2 regions of the Uliginosibacterium flavum genome follow, and region 2 is predicted to be linked to the other one. Evidence: predicted binding sites of a transcription regulator. Region 2 holds the regulator's gene; the other holds the start of a gene.
The links. The regulator FNR, encoded in region 2, switches genes on or off when oxygen is low (the NO sensors DNR and NnrR bind a similar motif). The targets are predictions, from matches to a motif close to TTGANCTAGNTCAA.
Positions count from the first base shown of each region.

Region 1: ccoN (cytochrome-c oxidase, cbb3-type subunit I) is a predicted target of FNR. The motif match lies at 6,379-6,392, and genes of this name have one in related genera.

Region 1 covers NZ_JBEWZI010000010.1:113,603-121,747, forward strand. The annotation lists gene ABXR19_RS10970 (pilus assembly protein) at 1-517, opposite strand, end outside; gene ABXR19_RS10975 (pilus assembly PilX family protein) at 526-1,044, opposite strand; gene ABXR19_RS10980 (PilW family protein) at 1,070-2,269, opposite strand; gene pilV (type IV pilus modification protein PilV) at 2,169-2,627, opposite strand; gene ABXR19_RS10990 (GspH/FimT family pseudopilin) at 2,641-3,108, opposite strand; tRNA gene ABXR19_RS10995 (tRNA-Thr) at 3,304-3,379, shown strand; gene ABXR19_RS11000 (heavy metal translocating P-type ATPase) at 3,494-5,935, shown strand; gene ccoS (cbb3-type cytochrome oxidase assembly protein CcoS) at 5,941-6,141, shown strand; gene ccoN (cytochrome-c oxidase, cbb3-type subunit I) at 6,544-7,965, shown strand; gene ccoO (cytochrome-c oxidase, cbb3-type subunit II) at 7,977-8,145, shown strand, end outside.
Region 2 covers NZ_JBEWZI010000019.1:30,460-38,604, reverse strand. The annotation lists gene ABXR19_RS15640 (UxaA family hydrolase) at 1-960, shown strand, start outside; gene fur (ferric iron uptake transcriptional regulator) at 1,112-1,552, opposite strand; gene ABXR19_RS15630 (outer membrane protein assembly factor BamE) at 1,730-2,068, shown strand; gene dapB (4-hydroxy-tetrahydrodipicolinate reductase) at 2,119-2,922, shown strand; gene fnr (fumarate/nitrate reduction transcriptional regulator Fnr) at 2,994-3,731, opposite strand; gene hemN (oxygen-independent coproporphyrinogen III oxidase) at 3,824-5,200, shown strand; gene ABXR19_RS15610 (sulfite exporter TauE/SafE family protein) at 5,259-5,963, shown strand; gene ABXR19_RS15605 (universal stress protein) at 5,990-6,415, shown strand; gene ppa (inorganic diphosphatase) at 6,555-7,100, shown strand; gene ybiB (DNA-binding protein YbiB) at 7,159-8,070, opposite strand; gene ABXR19_RS15590 (LEA/WHy family protein) at 8,142-8,145, shown strand, end outside.

The DNA of each region.
Region 1 (8,145 bases), on a different contig from region 2:
CGAGGTAGTTACATTTTGTTCCGGGAGTCGTGTAGGTTCCCGGGCTAAATAATGCTTTGTAATTATTCAGATTTGTCGTTCCGTCGCTTGTCTTGAAGCCGTTTGTCCAGGCTGCGGCAAAGTTTGAATTGGCCATTGTTGATCCGTCTGCATTCATCGGAGGCAGATAGGTGACCGCCGGGTCGTAGTAGAGCGTGTTGTACTGGGCCGAAGTCAAGCGGCGCGGCATTGCGTTCTCTCCGAGACAGTTTGAACCAGAGTTGTTCGGGTTTGTGAGAGCGTACTTGCCGATAATTTCTGGCATGAATGCGAAATTCATGGAGCCTGAATCATCCAGGACGAACAGTACGTTCGGGTCTGTGCCGCCGAGGAACAGCGGTTTCTGAGCGATGTTGAGTGCTGGCGGCACTGCTGTAGCGACGGGCGATGCCGCGAGCAGCAACGCGGCTAGGCTGGCGAGCGTGCACAGAAGCTGCGGCGTACGTTGGCGCGCGGGGAATTGGGATGGCGTGTTCATGATGGACCTCATTCTGGGATATCACGGCGGTAGGATGTTTGCAGGACGACAGGGGCGTTGCCGCTACCTCCGGTGCTGAAAGCCGTCAGCAGGAAAGCTTCTTTTGTTAAGGGCGTACCGGGTTGCAGGGGAAGAATCGGTTGTTTTTCGATGCGGTACAGGGGCAGGGCTTTCACCAGGTTGATGGCGCCTGCGTTAAAGGTAATGGTGCTGACGGCGCGTGCATTGGCCGTTGTCCAGTTGGCGGGGATGCTGGATTCGGGGCTGGTGCCGGGGTCAGCATAGTAAGCCCCGATCAGGGTGGCCTCGGTGCGGTTTTTTACGAAAGATTCTGCCTCACGTAGAGCTGCTTCTGCTGCCTGCAGGGAGGCGTTGCTGTCGAGAATGTAGCCGGTCATGCGCTCCTCTTGCGTGGAGGTCTGGATCGCGGATACACCGATCATCGTCAGTACCAGCAGGAATACGAGCCCAACGATCAGGGCGGCGCCTTGCTGCGATTGTTTGCGTTTGGCTTGAACTGGTTTCATGATGATTTTGCGTGAGCCGGTTGAGTCATTCGACGTGGTCGCGATTGCGCAGCGAGATCGTGGTGCCGATGCTGGTGCGCAGCTTGCGGTCTGTGGCGGCAGGCACTACGTTGGCGCCATTGAAGGTGTAAGTCTGCGGAGCGTCCAAGGCGCCGTTCTCGATGCTGGCGACAAGTAGTTCGAGGCGCATGGAGCGGACCATTGGCCATTGTGCGGTGGTCATGGCGCCCGCGCTTACGTAGCGGTCGACCTGGCCCAAACCTATTGTGTCTAGGCCGTAACTGATGCGTAAATCTTCAACGCCTTCAGCTATTTCATCTTCGTTCCCTGTTGCCAGTCCCGTCGATGTGGCTTGACGGAATAGCGCGAAGACCGGTTGGCCGGTTTTGTTGAGACGCCCGGTGTTTTTGACATAGTAGGCTTGTTCGATCAGGCGGACGGCCTTGCTTCCTAGAGTGGCACCGTAGCGACCTTGAAATTCCGGGCTGGTGTTGCCGACGCCGGCTGATCCGACGGCATGGGAGAGCGTGACCGTTGTGGTTGTTTCAACCACGTTGGTGACGCGGAAAATGTCCATCTTTGTGCAGTCGGCAACCGCGACAATTTGACCGTCCACGAACTTTGGTGTATTGGGGGTCTTCTTCAAGACGATGGGGTCAGTTTTTAGCGCCATGTCGCCATTGAATTCGACCACGCTTTCAGACAGGTGTCGGGCGATGAAAACATCGCTGCCCACTACCCCTTGTGTGCCTACGATCGCCCCGACTATTGGGGCGCCAACCGTATAGGTGTAGCCACGCAATACGTTGCTATCGTCGAACAGGTCGAGAGTACCCAGTTCCGTGACGACTGATTGCGGAGTTATATTCTGGATGGCGCCGCAGCCGGAGTAGCTGGCCATGCGTATGTCACTGGCGATTGCCTCAAGACCGAAGCGTCCGTTTTCCTGCACGCGGGCCAGCGCATCACTGGTGCGAAATGTCTTGCTGCTGCCCTGGAATACATACAGCACACCGGCGACGATGATGAGCCCGAGGATCATTGCGATCATCAGTTCGATGAGCGTCATGCCTGTTTGGCGCGGAGGAGAGGGTAAATGTTTGATCATGATGAGCGGACGTCCGTTAAGGGCGAGCGAGATAAACGAAGTCTTGCAGGGTGCGCCCGGAGTTGATGTCGCCTGCGTCACTCCAGCGGATGGTGACTCTGTATTTGCCTTCGGCATCCGGTCCCGCAGCTTCTCCTTGGGCGGTGGCACCGAGCAGGCCGGTAATACGGTTTTTCCAGTTTCTCAGATCCTGTTCATGAACGGTCGCCCCGCCGGGAGGGGCGGCTGTAAAGGCCGTGGCGTATTGTCCGATCGCTGCTGCGTCACGGTTGGCGCGCATGCAGTCAAAAATATCGCTGGCCAGGATGGTCGCCTGGGTGCGCATCTGGGAGCTCTGGTTGAACCGTAGTGAGGTCATCTGCAGCGCCGCCAAGCCGAGTAAGCCAAGTGACAGTACGACCATGGCCACCAAGACTTCGATCAGTGAGAAGCCGAGATGAGCGCGTCTTTTGAATTTGTGCGGATGTGTTTGCATGGCGAGGCTCGGTTCAGGGGCAAAGGGTTCGAGTGATTCGGCTACTGCCATTGAGTGCGACAGTCAATGTGCGCTGGCGGTCTGCGCCAACACCACAGTCTTTAGGGGTCAGGACGAAGCTGACGGGCAGGGTTACTTCCCCCATACCCTGTTTGAATACAATGGCTGCTGCAGGGCTGGCGGTGAGACGTTCGAGGGGCTCATGCTGGAGGATGGTAACGGCTACGCCATTGGTACCTGTGGTTGTGACAATCCAGCCGCTGGCAAAGCTGACGCCGTTGGCGGGAGCAAAAGTCACATCTCCGTGCATGGCTTTGCTTCTGGCGGTCATGAGCGAACCGAGCAGGGTGTTGGCCTCGGAGGTCGTCTGCTGATTCTGGATGAAATCCTTGAAGCTGGGGACCGCGATCGCCATCAGGATGGCGCCAACCGCGATCGTGATCATCAGTTCAATGAGAGTGAAGCCGCTGAGTTTTTTCATGATTGCAGCCTGATTGATAAATTTGCCAAATTCAACAATTTCGCGATGAGAGGAAATCCTGTAGGGACGGGTGGACGGATTGTTTGAGTGAGTGTGAAATACGTCACGCTTGTGGCTAACGACAGACGCTGCGCATTGCTTGAACGCTTTGCCTGTTGAGGTATTCCAATTGTTCGCATACAATGCGCGTCCTTCGCTGCTGTAGCTCAGTTGGTAGAGCAACTGATTCGTAATCAGTAGGTCACCAGTTCGATTCCGGTCAGCAGCACCAGTTTGGGAAAAGGGTTGTGTCTTCGACACAGCCCTTTTTTCTTGTCTGTCGCTCAGCCAATCCTGGCTGGTGCTGCGTTGTAGAATCGTCATTTCTTTCTCCGCTCAGGCCATCGTGACTTCCGATTTACAGCCCTCAGCCGAACCTTCTTGTTTCCATTGTGGTCAGCCTGTGCCGCCGGGGCTAGGGCTGTTTGTGCCAGTGGACGGTCAGCCGCGACAGATGTGCTGCCTTGGGTGTCAGGCGGTATGCGAGGCGATCCTAGCGAACGGTTTGACCGATTATTACAGTCACCGTTCCGCCTTGCCCGAGGCTGCGGAAGTGGCTTTGCCACAGGCTTTGGCGGATTTGGGTTTGTTCGATCACCCGGACTTTCAGCAGGGTTTTGTGCGGCCTCTGGAAGGTGATGAGCGTGAGGCGGATCTGATTCTGGAAGGCATCACGTGCGCAGCATGTGTGTGGCTGAATGAACGCCATCTGATGCAGTTGCCAGGCGTGACGGCAGTGCAGGTTAACTATGCGACGCGACGTGCGCGCATCCGTTGGCATGCGGACGAAATCCAGCTTTCGGCGATTTTGATGGCGGTGACGTCCATCGGTTATCGCGCCCATCCTTACGACCCCTTGCGTTCCGAAGAGCTGGCTCAGCGCGAGCGGCGTGCTGCCTTGTGGCGTCTGTTCGTGGCAGGCTTCGGGATGATGCAGGTGATGATGTATGCGCTGCCTGTATACATAAGCGACGGCGACATGAGTGCCAGTGTGTTGTCCCTGATGCACTGGGCGAGCCTCTTGCTGACCCTGCCGGTGGTGTTCTATTCGGCGGCACCCTTCTTTCAGCGCGCCTGGCGGGATTTGCGTTTGCGCCGGGCGGGAATGGATGTGCCGGTGGCGTTGGGCGTGGGTTTTGCGTTTGCGGCGAGTGTGTGGGCGACGCTGATGGCCTCGGGCGAGGTGTATTTTGATTCTGTGTCGATGTTCGTGTTTTTTCTGCTCGGAGGCCGTTATCTGGAGCTGCTGGCGCGCCAGCGTGCCACGCGCGGGGCCGAGACGCTGGGACGCCTGCTGCCGAGTTTTGCGCGGCGCCTGAGTGCGGATGGTCTGGTTGAGGAGCGAGTGCCCGCTAGCCAGCTGGTGGCGGGAGATCGTGTGCTGATCCGGCCGGGCGAGACGATTGTGGTGGATGGCCTGGTGCTGGCTGGGCGCAGTGAGGTGAATGAGGCCTGGCTGACGGGTGAGAGCGCGCTGGTGGCCAAAGTGGTTGGCGATGCGGTGCTGGGTGGCAGTCTGAATGGTGCTGGTGCGCTGGAGGTGGAGGCGTGCCAGGTGGGCGAGGCGACCCGGCTGGCGACGATTCGACGTTTGATGGAGCGTGCGGCGGCTGAACGACCGAGAATCGTGGAGCAGGCGGATCGGGTGGCGGGCGTGTTTACGCTGGTCTTGCTCGGGCTGGCTGTGCTAGCCGGGGTGTATTGGTGGCAGGTCGATGCGGTGCGGGCCATGCCGATATTTGTGGCGGTGCTGGTGGTGAGTTGTCCGTGCGCTTTGTCGCTGGCAACGCCGGTGGCGCTAACCGTGGCGACGGACGCGTTTGCTCAAGCCGGTTTATTGGTGACGCGCGGGCATGCCATCGAAACGCTGGCGCATGCCAGCCACTTTGTGTTTGACAAGACAGGTACCTTGACGACAGGCGTACTGCGTGTGGAAGAGGTGGTTTGTGCGGAGGGCGTGGAGCCGGCACAGGCCTTGGCCCTGGCGGCGGCGTTGGAGACGCATTCCGAACACGCGATCGCGCGCGCCATCGTGGTGGCTGCCGGTAGTAGTATTCACGCCGCGAGTGATGTGGAGATCCGCATCGGGCAAGGCGTTGCGGGCAAGGTGGCTGGAGAGCCGCATGTGCTGGGCCGCTACGAGCATGTTGCTCCGTGTGCCGCGTCTGCATTGCCTCTTCAGCTGGTGTTTGCTGGTGATCGGACGGTGGTGTATCTGGCGCGGCGGGGGCAATGGCTGGCGGCGCTGGTGCTGGGCGACAGCTTGCGTCCTGAGGCCGCTGGTCTGGTGGCCGGGTTGCGGGATGCTGGCTGTGGAGTCAGTATCTTAAGTGGTGACGCGGCGCCGGTCGTGGCTGCGGTGGCGAGTGTGCTTGGGGTTGCGGATGCCCGGGCCGGACTGACGCCCGAGGGCAAGCACGCGGCTCTACGCGAATTGCAGGCCAGCAGCGCGATCGTGGCGATGGTCGGCGACGGGATCAATGATGCGCCGGTACTGGCGCAGGCGCATGTGTCGATTGCAATGGCGGGCGGCACGGATCTGGCGCGCAACCAGGCGGATATTGTGTTGCTGAATGATGCGCTGGATCGCTTGCTGCTCGGCCGCCGTCTGGCACGCAAGACTTTGGCGGTGATTCGCGAGAATCTGGCTTGGGCTCTGGCTTATAACCTGCTGGCAATCCCGGCGGCGATGGCGGGCTGGGTGACGCCGTGGATTGCGGGGCTTGGCATGGGTGCAAGCTCCTTGCTGGTGGTGTTGAATGCACTGCGAATTGCGCGCGTAAAATAACGTGCATGGAAAATAGCCTCTACATTCTGATCCCGCTTTCGGTTTTGCTGGTCTTCGTGATCGGCCTGATTTTCTGGTGGTCGGTGCGCAGCGGTCAGTTTGATGACCTGGAGGGGCCCGGTTTTCGTGTTCTGATGGATGAAGATGCGCCGCCTGCGCAGCCAGACAAAATCGTGCCCGAGCAAGAAAATAAGACTTTGGTGTAGTGCGCTTGATCCTGGTCAAGCCTCGTAGCAGGCGCCAAGGCATACTTCGTTCAAGCCGACGGGGGCGTCGGCGGCGAGAAGAAAATCAGCCGCAATGGTCAGGTTTTCGGCTCGTGAAGTCTCTCTGTTGGGGTTGGGGGTGCGCTTGTCGCACCCTTTTTTTCGCCCTGAAATCGGGAGCCGCGAGCTAGAAACCCTTCTCATCGTGCTAGAATTTGCGCCAGCGCAAAAACTCACTTGATGTTGATCAAAAGTGGGCCAAGAGGGCAAGGATAAACCCTCCTGTTGATCTCGGTGGTGCCGCTGTAGCTGTCTGGCTTCACGGCTGCGTCACCGGATCGATGCTCCGTTCGGTTTCGGGGTGGCAGGCGCTGGGTTCCTTCTCTAATGCGAGGTGGTCTTATGCAAACCCAGGCGACTTACGACTATCAGGTCGTGCGACAGTTCGCGATCATGACGGTTGTTTGGGGCATCGTTGGCATGCTGGTGGGCGTGATTATCGCCGCACAGCTTGTCTGGCCCGATCTGAATATTCACGAGTATCTGCACTTCGGGCGTTTGCGCCCGCTGCACACCAACGCGGTCATTTTTGCGTTCGGGGGCTGTGCGCTGATGGCGACATCGTTTTATGTCGTGCAGCGAACCTGCCACACCAGTCTCTTTTTGCCCAGGTTGGCTTCCTTTGTGTTCTGGGGCTGGCAGTTGGTCATTGTGCTGGCAGCCATTACCCTGCCGCTGGGCTATACCTCCGGCAAGGAGTACGCCGAACTGGAATGGCCTATCGACATCCTGATTGCGGTTGTCTGGGTCTCCTATGCGGTGGTGTTCTTCGGTACGCTGGTCAAGCGCAAAACGCCGCATATTTACGTTGCCAATTGGTTTTACGGTGCCTTCATCCTGACCGTGGCAGTGTTGCACATCGTTAATTCAGCTGAAGTGCCATTCTCGATGATGAAGTCCTACTCCGCTTACGCGGGGGTGCAGGATGCGATGATCCAGTGGTGGTATGGTCACAATGCGGTGGGCTTCTTCCTGACCGCAGGCTTCCTCGGGATGATGTATTACTTCGTGCCCAAGCAGGCCGGCCGGCCGGTGTACTCGTACCGACTGTCGGTGGTGCACTTCTGGGCACTGATCTTCACTTACATGTGGGCCGGTCCGCACCATCTGCACTACACCGCCCTGCCTGACTGGGCTCAGTCGGTAGGTATGGTGTTTTCTCTGGTTCTGCTTGCGCCAAGCTGGGGCGGCATGATCAACGGGATCATGACAATGTCGGGTGCCTGGGACAAATTGCGCACCGATCCGATCCTGAAATTCCTCGTCACCTCGCTGTCTTTTTATGGCATGTCGACCTTTGAAGGCCCGATGATGTCGATCAAGACGGTGAATGCCTTGTCTCACTACACCGACTGGACGATTGGTCATGTGCACTCGGGCGCTTTGGGCTGGGTCGGGATGGTGTCCATCGGTGCGATCTACTATCTGCTGCCGCGCCTGTATGGCAAGACCGAGATGTATTCGACGCGCTTGATTACCCTGCATTTCTGGATTGCGACTATCGGCATCGTTCTCTACATATCGTCAATGTGGATCGCCGGGGTGATGCAAGGGATGATGTGGCGTGACATGAACGTCGATGGCACGCTCAAGTGGGCTTTCATCGAAGTGGTCAAGGAAACTTATCCGTACTGGATTGTCCGCTTCCTGGGAGGTCTGCTCTATTTGGGTGGCATGTTCATCATGTTCTATAACATGGTGCGCACGATTGCCGGCCAGAAGGCTGTGAACGCACCGGTGCTGGCTCCGGCTGCGGCACACTGAGGGGATTCGACATGAAACTGAATAATGAATTGATCGAAAAGAGCGTCCCCCTCTTGGTCGTGCTGACCTTGTTGGTGATCAGCGTGGGTGGTTTGGTGGAAATTGTCCCGCTGTTCTTCCAGAAGTCGACAACGGTAGCCGTGGAGGGTGTCATGCCCTACGATCCGGCGCGCTTGCTGG
Region 2 (8,145 bases):
TATGCGCAGCACCCGAACTTTGCTGGCGTGCTCTTCGTCGGTCTGGGCTGCGAAATGAATCAGGTAGCGCCGCTGATCGAAGAGCTGGGTACTTATCCGGCCGGGATGATGCAGAGCGTGAATATCCAGGATCTGGGCGGCACCTCCAAGGCGATTGCGCGCGGTATTGAGATGGTCGAGGCGATGTTGCCGGCGGCCAATGCCGTGCAGCGCGAACCTGCGCCGATCAGCCATTTGATCATCGGCCTGAACTGTGGTGGCTCGGACGGTTATTCCGGCATTACCGCCAACCCGGCGCTGGGCGGCGCGGTGGATATGCTGGTAGCGCATGGCGCGACGGCGATTCTTTCGGAAACACCGGAAATTTACGGAGCTGAACATCTGCTGACGCGTCGTGCCGCAACCCCGGCGATTGCTGAGAAGCTGATCGGCCGCATCAGCTGGTGGAAGGATTACACCAGTCGCAACGGTGGCGAGATGGATAACAATCCCTCTGTCGGCAACAAGGCGGGTGGTCTGACCACGATCCTGGAGAAATCTCTTGGCGCCGTAGCCAAGGGTGGCACCACGACGCTCAACGGTGTATTCGAGTACGCCGAGCAAATTGATGCCAAGGGTTTCGTCTATATGGACACGCCCGGCTACGATCCGGTTTCTGCAACGGGGCAGGCCGCTGGCGGCGCGCAGCTGATCTGTTTCACCACCGGGCGTGGTTCAGCCTTTGGCTGTGCCGGCGTGCCGACCATCAAGCTGGCAACCAATAACGCGCTGTGGAATCGTCAGCGCGATGACATGGATGTGAATTGCGGCGATTTGCTGGATGGCGTGCCGATGCAGGACATCAGTCAGCGAATTTTCGATGCGATCATCCGCTACGCGTCGGGCGAGAAAGCTCGCAGTGAAGTGCTGGGTTACGGCAATGATGAGTTCCTGCCTTGGCAGATCGGCGCGGTGATGTGATCTGCAGTGTGCCTGTCTGCAGAGCGGCTACTGGAGCCGGTTTGCGGCATGCCTGCCTGAAGAAGTCCGTCAATGGGGGCTCTGCAGGCAGGTGCTGGTGAAACGACAAAGCCGCCTCGTGGGCGGCTTTGTCGTTTTCGGGGCCTGCAGTTCAGTCCGGTTTCTTGCTGCCTTTGTTGGGGCAGTTCGGCTTGATGCACTCGGCGTACAGATACATGGCGTGTTCGCGCACCCTGAATCCTTGTGCTGCAGCCACGGCATTCTGGCGAGCCTCGATTTCCGGGTCGAAGAATTCTTCAACGCGACCACAGTCGACGCACATGATGTGATCGTGGTGATCACCTTTGTCGAGTTCGAATACGGCTTTGCCTGATTCGAAGTGGTGACGCTTGAGCAGGCCGGCTTGTTCGAACTGGGTGAGTACCCGGTAGATGGTTGCCAGACCGACATCCAGCTCTTCTGCGAGGAGCAGACGGTACACGTCTTCAGCAGAGAGGTGGCGCTCGGCGGTGCGTTGAAACAGGTCGAGAATCTTCAGGCGCGGTAATGTCGCTTTCAGACCTGTTTCCTTGAGGCTTTGCGGTGGGGGCATCACTGTCTCCGGGTGAGTGGGGTGTGGGGCCGTATGATATAGTCCAAGCGTTCGTCTTGGAATGTTTCCGGGTGCGCGCACCCCCGATTATCGATGTCACGAGAGTCCGTCCGTATGGTTTTGCGACCCGTTTTTCTGTCAGCCGTTGTTTGTCTGCTGACAGCCTGCTCGTCCAGCATGCTCAGCAATGTCATCAAGCCTTTTCGTATCGATGTGCGCCAAGGTAATGCCGTAACGCAGGAAATGCTGTCACAACTCTCCCCAGGCATGAGCCGGGAGCAGGTGCGCTTCGTGATGGGTTCGCCCCTGCTGGTGGATGTGTTTCATGCAGATCGCTGGGATTACGTTTATCAGTTTTCGACTGGCTATGCCGAGCCGGAGCGTCGCAGCGTCGCAATTTTCTTTATTGCAGACAAGCTTGATCGTATCGAGGGTGATGTAGCCGCGGGGCGCGCTGAAGTTCCGATTGCGCCACGTGTGATCGACATCACTGGTCCGGCCGCCGCCAAGCCCTGATTACCCGGAGCGGCCTCGCGTCGCTCCGCTTCATTCCCAGAGGATTTTCGATGACCGTCAAAGTCGCTATTGCCGGAGCTTCCGGACGTATGGGGCGCATGCTGATTGAAGCCGCCCTGCAAATGCCTGATGTTGTTTTTTCTGCCGCCCTGGATCGTGCCGACAGCCCGTTTATTGGACGCGATGCGGGCGAGTTGATGGGTAATGCATGTGGTGTGATGATTGGCAGTGACGTGGAGGCCGCATTGGTTGTGTCTGACTGTCTGATTGATTTCACGCGCCCCGAAGGGACGCTGGAGCATCTGAGCGTGGCGCGGCGTCTCAAGCGTTCCCTGGTTATCGGTACGACAGGTTTTACGGCGGAGCAGAAGGCTTTGATCGGCGAGGCTGCGCGTGAGATTCCCGTGATGTTTGCGTCGAACATGTCGGTCGGCGTGAATGCGGTGTTCAAGGTTCTGGATCTGGCCGCGAAAATTCTGGCGTCGGGTTACGACGTGGAAATTTTCGAAGCGCACCATCGTTTCAAGGTGGATGCGCCCTCGGGTACGGCTCTGAGCATGGGTGAAGTCGTTGCCAAGGCGCTGGATCGCGATCTCAGGGATTGCGCTGTTTATGGCCGTGAAGGCGTAACAGGAGAGCGCAAGCCGGAAACCATCGGATTTGCGACAGTACGTGGCGGCGACGTGATTGGTGATCACACGGTGATGTTCTGTGGCTTGGGCGAGCGCGTCGAAATCTCGCACAAAGCCAGCAGCCGCATGCCCTACGCGACGGGCGCCTTGCGCGCGGCAGCCTTTCTGCAGGGTAAGGCCAGCGGGCTTTACGACATGCAGGATGTGCTGGGTTTGCGGTAAGCGGGTCTGTTATCGCCAAAACAAAAGAGACGCCGTGGCGTCTCTTTTGTTTTGGGACGCGGTAGTTCCGATCAGGAGGGGGTGTGGTTGAGCAAGGCCTTGAGGCCATCCGCATTCAGAATGCGGATGTATTTCTGCTGAACGCCGATCAGGCCTTCGTCGTGGAATTTCGAGAAAGCGCGGCTGACCGTTTCCAGCTTCAGACCGAGGTAGGAGCCGATTTCTTCACGGGTCATGCGCAAGTGGAATTCGGAGGCGGAATAGCCACGCACCCGCATGCGCTGCGATAAGTTGAGCAGGAAGGCGGCGATCCGCTCTTCTGCACGCATCGAACCGAGCAAGATCATCAGGCTCTGGTCACGCACGATTTCGCGGCTCATGAACTTGTGGAATTGCTGCTGCAGGGATTTGATGTGGCGCGACAGCTCTTCGAGTTGATCGTAAGGCATCAGGCAGACCTCGCTGTCTTCCAGCGCGGTTGCGTTGCAGACGTGACGATCCGTGCTGATGCCATCCATGCCAAGGATTTCACCTGCCATCTGAAATCCGGTTACTTGTTCAAGGCCTTCCTCGGTGAGGATATCGGTCTTGAAAAAGCCGGTTCGAATGGCGTAAATGGCATCAAACGAATCGCCAGCACGGTAAAGTTGTTGGCCGCGCTTGAGCTTGCGCTTGGTGACCATGTCATCGAGTTTGTACAGATCTTCATCATCAAGACCGACGGCGAGACACAGCTCGCGAAGATTGCACTCAGAACAGGCAACGCGCATATTGTTTGAAGTCAGGGGAATGGTAACTTTTTGGTCCACGGATTAGAGTTTACCTTGCGAATTGATCAACATCAACGTATTTGCTTACTATCTCTGCGATTGTCTTCAACCACTTGAAAAGAACATGAATCGTGAAACAAACGATCAGCTTTGACCCCGACCTGATTCGGCGTTTTGATGTGCCAGGCCCGCGCTACACGTCCTATCCGACAGCTGATCGGTTTTCCGACAATTTTGATGCGGCAAGCTTGCAGCAACACCTGCAGCGAATTGATCCTGCCAGCGGGCTGTCACTGTATTTTCACATCCCCTTCTGCAACACGATCTGCTACTACTGCGCTTGCAACAAGGTGATAAGCAAGGATCGCTCCTTGTCGGCGAAGTACGTCGACTATCTGGCGCGTGAGATGGCGATGCAAGCCGCATTGTTGCCGGAGCCGCGCAATGTGCAGCAGATACACTGGGGCGGCGGCACCCCCACTTTCCTGCAGCCCGATGAAATCCGGCGCCTGATGGCAAGTATTCGTGAGCACTTCATCTTGCAGGCGGATGGCGAGTATTCAATCGAGGTCGATCCGCGCAAGGTCACGCCGGAAATTGTGGCATTGCTCGCAAGCGAGGGCTTTAACCGCATGAGCCTCGGGGTGCAGGATTTTGATCCCAATGTGCAACAGGCGGTCAATCGCATCCAGTCGGTCGAGGAAACGCGCGTGGTGCTGGATGCTGCGCGTCAATACGGCTTCAAATCGATCAGTGTTGACCTGATTTATGGTCTGCCGCACCAGAGCGTCGAGAGCTTCGGTAAGACGCTGGACACGGTGCTGGCCATGCAGCCGGATCGCCTGGCTCTGTATAACTACGCCCATTTGCCGACTCGTTTCATGCCGCAGCGACGCATCGAGGCGGCTGATCTGCCTTCGCCGGATGCAAAGTTGCAGATTCTGTCTCTGGCCATCGCCAAGCTGGCCGATGCGGGCTATGTATTCATCGGCATGGATCACTTTGCACGGCCGGATGACGAGTTGGCTGTCGCCCAGCGCCAAGGCCGCTTGCAGCGCAATTTTCAGGGTTATTCCACCCACGCCGAATGTGATCTGCTGGCCTTTGGCGTATCTTCAATCGGCAAGGCGGGTGGCGCTTTCAGTCAGAATCAGCGTGATCTGGAGGCGTATTACGCGGCCATCGATCAGGGCGCTTTTCCGCTCATGCGTGGCTGGACCTTGAGCGAAGACGATATCCTGCGAAACGCCATCATTCAGGCCTTGATGTGTGATTTTGCGCTGGATTTTACGGCTGTCGAGGCGAGGTTCCCTATTCGTTTTTCCGAGTATTTCGCCTCTGAACTGGATGCACTGCAGGGTTTGGAAGCGGCTGGCTTGCTTGAGTTGAGCGAGCAGGGACTGAGCGTTACCGAGGCGGGGCGCATGCTTGTGCGCATCATTGCGATGGTCTTTGATGCCTATTTGCACACGGATCAGCAGCAGCGTCGATACTCGCGGGTGATCTGAGTCTGTGAGCTGCTGATCCCGGCTTAGAATGCGGCTCCTCGTCTTGTGAAAGCTTCTCGTGCCTGAAACCGGATACTGGGCTGTTTTTCTGATTGGTCTGCTGGGCGGCGCCCACTGCATTGGCATGTGTGGCGGGATCGTTAGCGCCTTGTCGGGGCCGCAGCCTGGCACAGCTTCAGTCTGGTCACGACAGCTGGCCTACAACCTGGGCCGGATCAGCAGCTATACCTGCATTGGCGCGGCGGTGGGTGCATTGGGATCCGCCAGCTTGTTGTTCAACCGCTTCCTGCCGATACAACTAGCGTTGTATGTGCTGGCCAACCTGATGCTGATAGGCATGGGTTTTTATCTGATGGGTTTCACTCGTGTATTGGTGGGCGTCGAGCGCCTTGGGCAGGGCTTGTGGCGGCGTATCCAGCCACTGAGTCGTCATTTGTTGCCGGTGCGGGACTGGCGCGGGGCTCTACCGGTCGGGTTTTTGTGGGGCTTCTTGCCCTGCGGCCTGACTTACAGCGTTTTATCGCTTGCGCTGGTCAGCGGCTCTGCTTTGCGCGGCGGCGGGCTGATGCTGGCTTTCGGGGCGGGAACTTTACCGAATCTGCTGCTGGCGGGCATGCTGGCGATGCGCTACAGAAATGTCGTGCGCAGCCGTTCTTTCAGGCTTGTAGCGGGTTTGATCGTGTTGGCTTTTGGTGTTTATGGTCTGATTCGTGCGCCTGAGCTGGGTGGCCGCTTGTGGGCAGGCGTGGTGTGTGCGGTTTAGCAATTCAATCATGACGAAAGAACAAAATGAACATTTTGCTGGCCGTTGATGGTTCCGAATTTTCCACCCGGGCGGTGGATGCCTTGCTGGTTTTTGCGGCACGTTTGCGCGAGATGCCGCAGATCCATGTGCTCTATGTTCATTTGCCCATTCCAATAGGGTTTGCGACCAAGCATGTGGCGCGTGAGATTGTTGATGCCTATTACCATGAGGAAGGGCAGGCCGTGGTGCTGCCGGTCGCAGAACGCCTCAAGCAGGCCGGACTGGGTGTGCAGACGCATGTGCGCGTAGGTTCGCCAGGTGAGACGATTGCTCATGCCGCCAAGGATCTGGAATGTGATGCGGTGTGGATGGGGACTCATGGGCGCGGTTCGGTAACCCAGGCCTTGCTGGGCTCTGTGGCGGCGCGGGTGGTGGCGCTGGCGCACAAGCCGGTGACATTGGTGAAGTGATTTTGGGTCAGGCCGGCTATTTGGGCGGGTTCGTAGTTTCACCGATACCCAAAGCATGAAAAAAGACAGAGAATGGCTTCCGCCTGAGCCGTCGTCACAATAAAAACGGCCTCCACACCCAACCAACGAGGGCTTTTTCATGGGTTTCAACAACGTCTTGCCGGGCAATGTGCCCGATGACGTCAACGTCATCATCGAGATTCCTTCGCACGCAGACCCGATCAAGTACGAGATCGACAAGGATACCGGTGCGGTGTTTGTTGACCGCTTCATGGGCACTTCGATGTCCTATCCCTGCAACTACGGTTACGTGCCGCGTTCCATTTCGGGGGATGGTGATCCGGTGGATGTGCTGGTGATGGCGCCGTTTTCCTTGATCCCGGGCGTCGTGATTCGCTGCCGGCCGGTGGGTGTGCTGCGCATGACGGACGAGGCGGGTGAAGACGCCAAAGTGCTGGCTGTGCCGGTGCCGAAGATTACTTCCTTGTACGACAATATCCGTACTTATCAGGATCTGCCGTACCTGTTGCTGCGTCAGATCGAGCATTTCTTCCAGCACTACAAGGATCTGGAGCCGGGTAAGTGGGTCAAGGTGCAGGGTTGGGACGGCCCCGATGCAGCGCGCCAGGAAATTTATTCCGGCGTGGCGGCCTTCAACGCCAAGGCTGGCGCTTCGACGGACTGAGCTGGATTGAATCGGAAACAAAGAGCCCGCCTGGTGCAAACCGGCGGGCTCTTGTTTGTCAGGCGCGCGCCAGCTGTGCCAGGGCGGTAACCTGATCAAGGATAGGCTGCGGGGTCGGCGTCTGACCTGCCAGCATGCGCCGGATCAGATCGGTGTTTTCGGGGATCGTACAGGTCTCACCAGCGATTTCTTCGCCACCAAACTCAGCGGCAGAAAACAGTTCTGCCGCCACGCCATTCGAGAATCCCAGCAGACGCGGCCGCCGCTTTGGTGCGGCAAAGGCTTCGCCTTCCGTGCCGCGCATCAGCAGCGCGGTGGCTTTGTCGGCTTCGAGCAGGGCTTGCATGGAGTCGAGATAGGGCGGGTGGGTGACCGCCACCACGCGTACGCTGCGGCCGCGACAGGGATCGAGCAGCTTGGCCAAGGTATGGCCGCTGTTGCGTACGCCCAGCGTCAGGCGCAGGCCAAGCAGCCAGTCCAGGCCGCGCGCCAGCATGTCCAGGCGCAGGCAGGCGATCTGGCGATTTGCCAGTGTGCTGGAGGCATCCGGCAGGCTGCGTTCTGTCTGGATGTCCAGCGCAGCGAGCAGGTCAAACGGGCTGACGCGGGAGTCGAAATCGTGCCGCCCCTGAATCAGCACCGGCACCCCTTCACGCGCCAGTAGCAGCGCGACCAGCGGCATCAGGTTGGGTTGTTTGCGCGCGCCGTTATAGGTGGGAAGCAGCACGCAGCGCGGGCCGGGTGGCAGTTCTACTTGACGCGTGCGTTCATTCAGCGCGGCAAGGAAGCCCTGCAATTCATCCGGGCTCTCGCCTTTGATGCGCAGGGCAATCAGAATGGCGCCCAGTTCGATGTCCGGAACTCTTCCGTCCAGAATCAAACCGAACACTTCCTGTGCCTGTTCGCGTGACATGTCGCGAGCACCCTTGGTGCCGCGCCCGATTTCCTTGATGATTGAGGCGTAATTCATGCTGCGATTATCGCTTGTCGCCGCGTTTGAACCAAATTGCCCAAAAGGACTGAAGATGAATGTGTGTGCCGATGC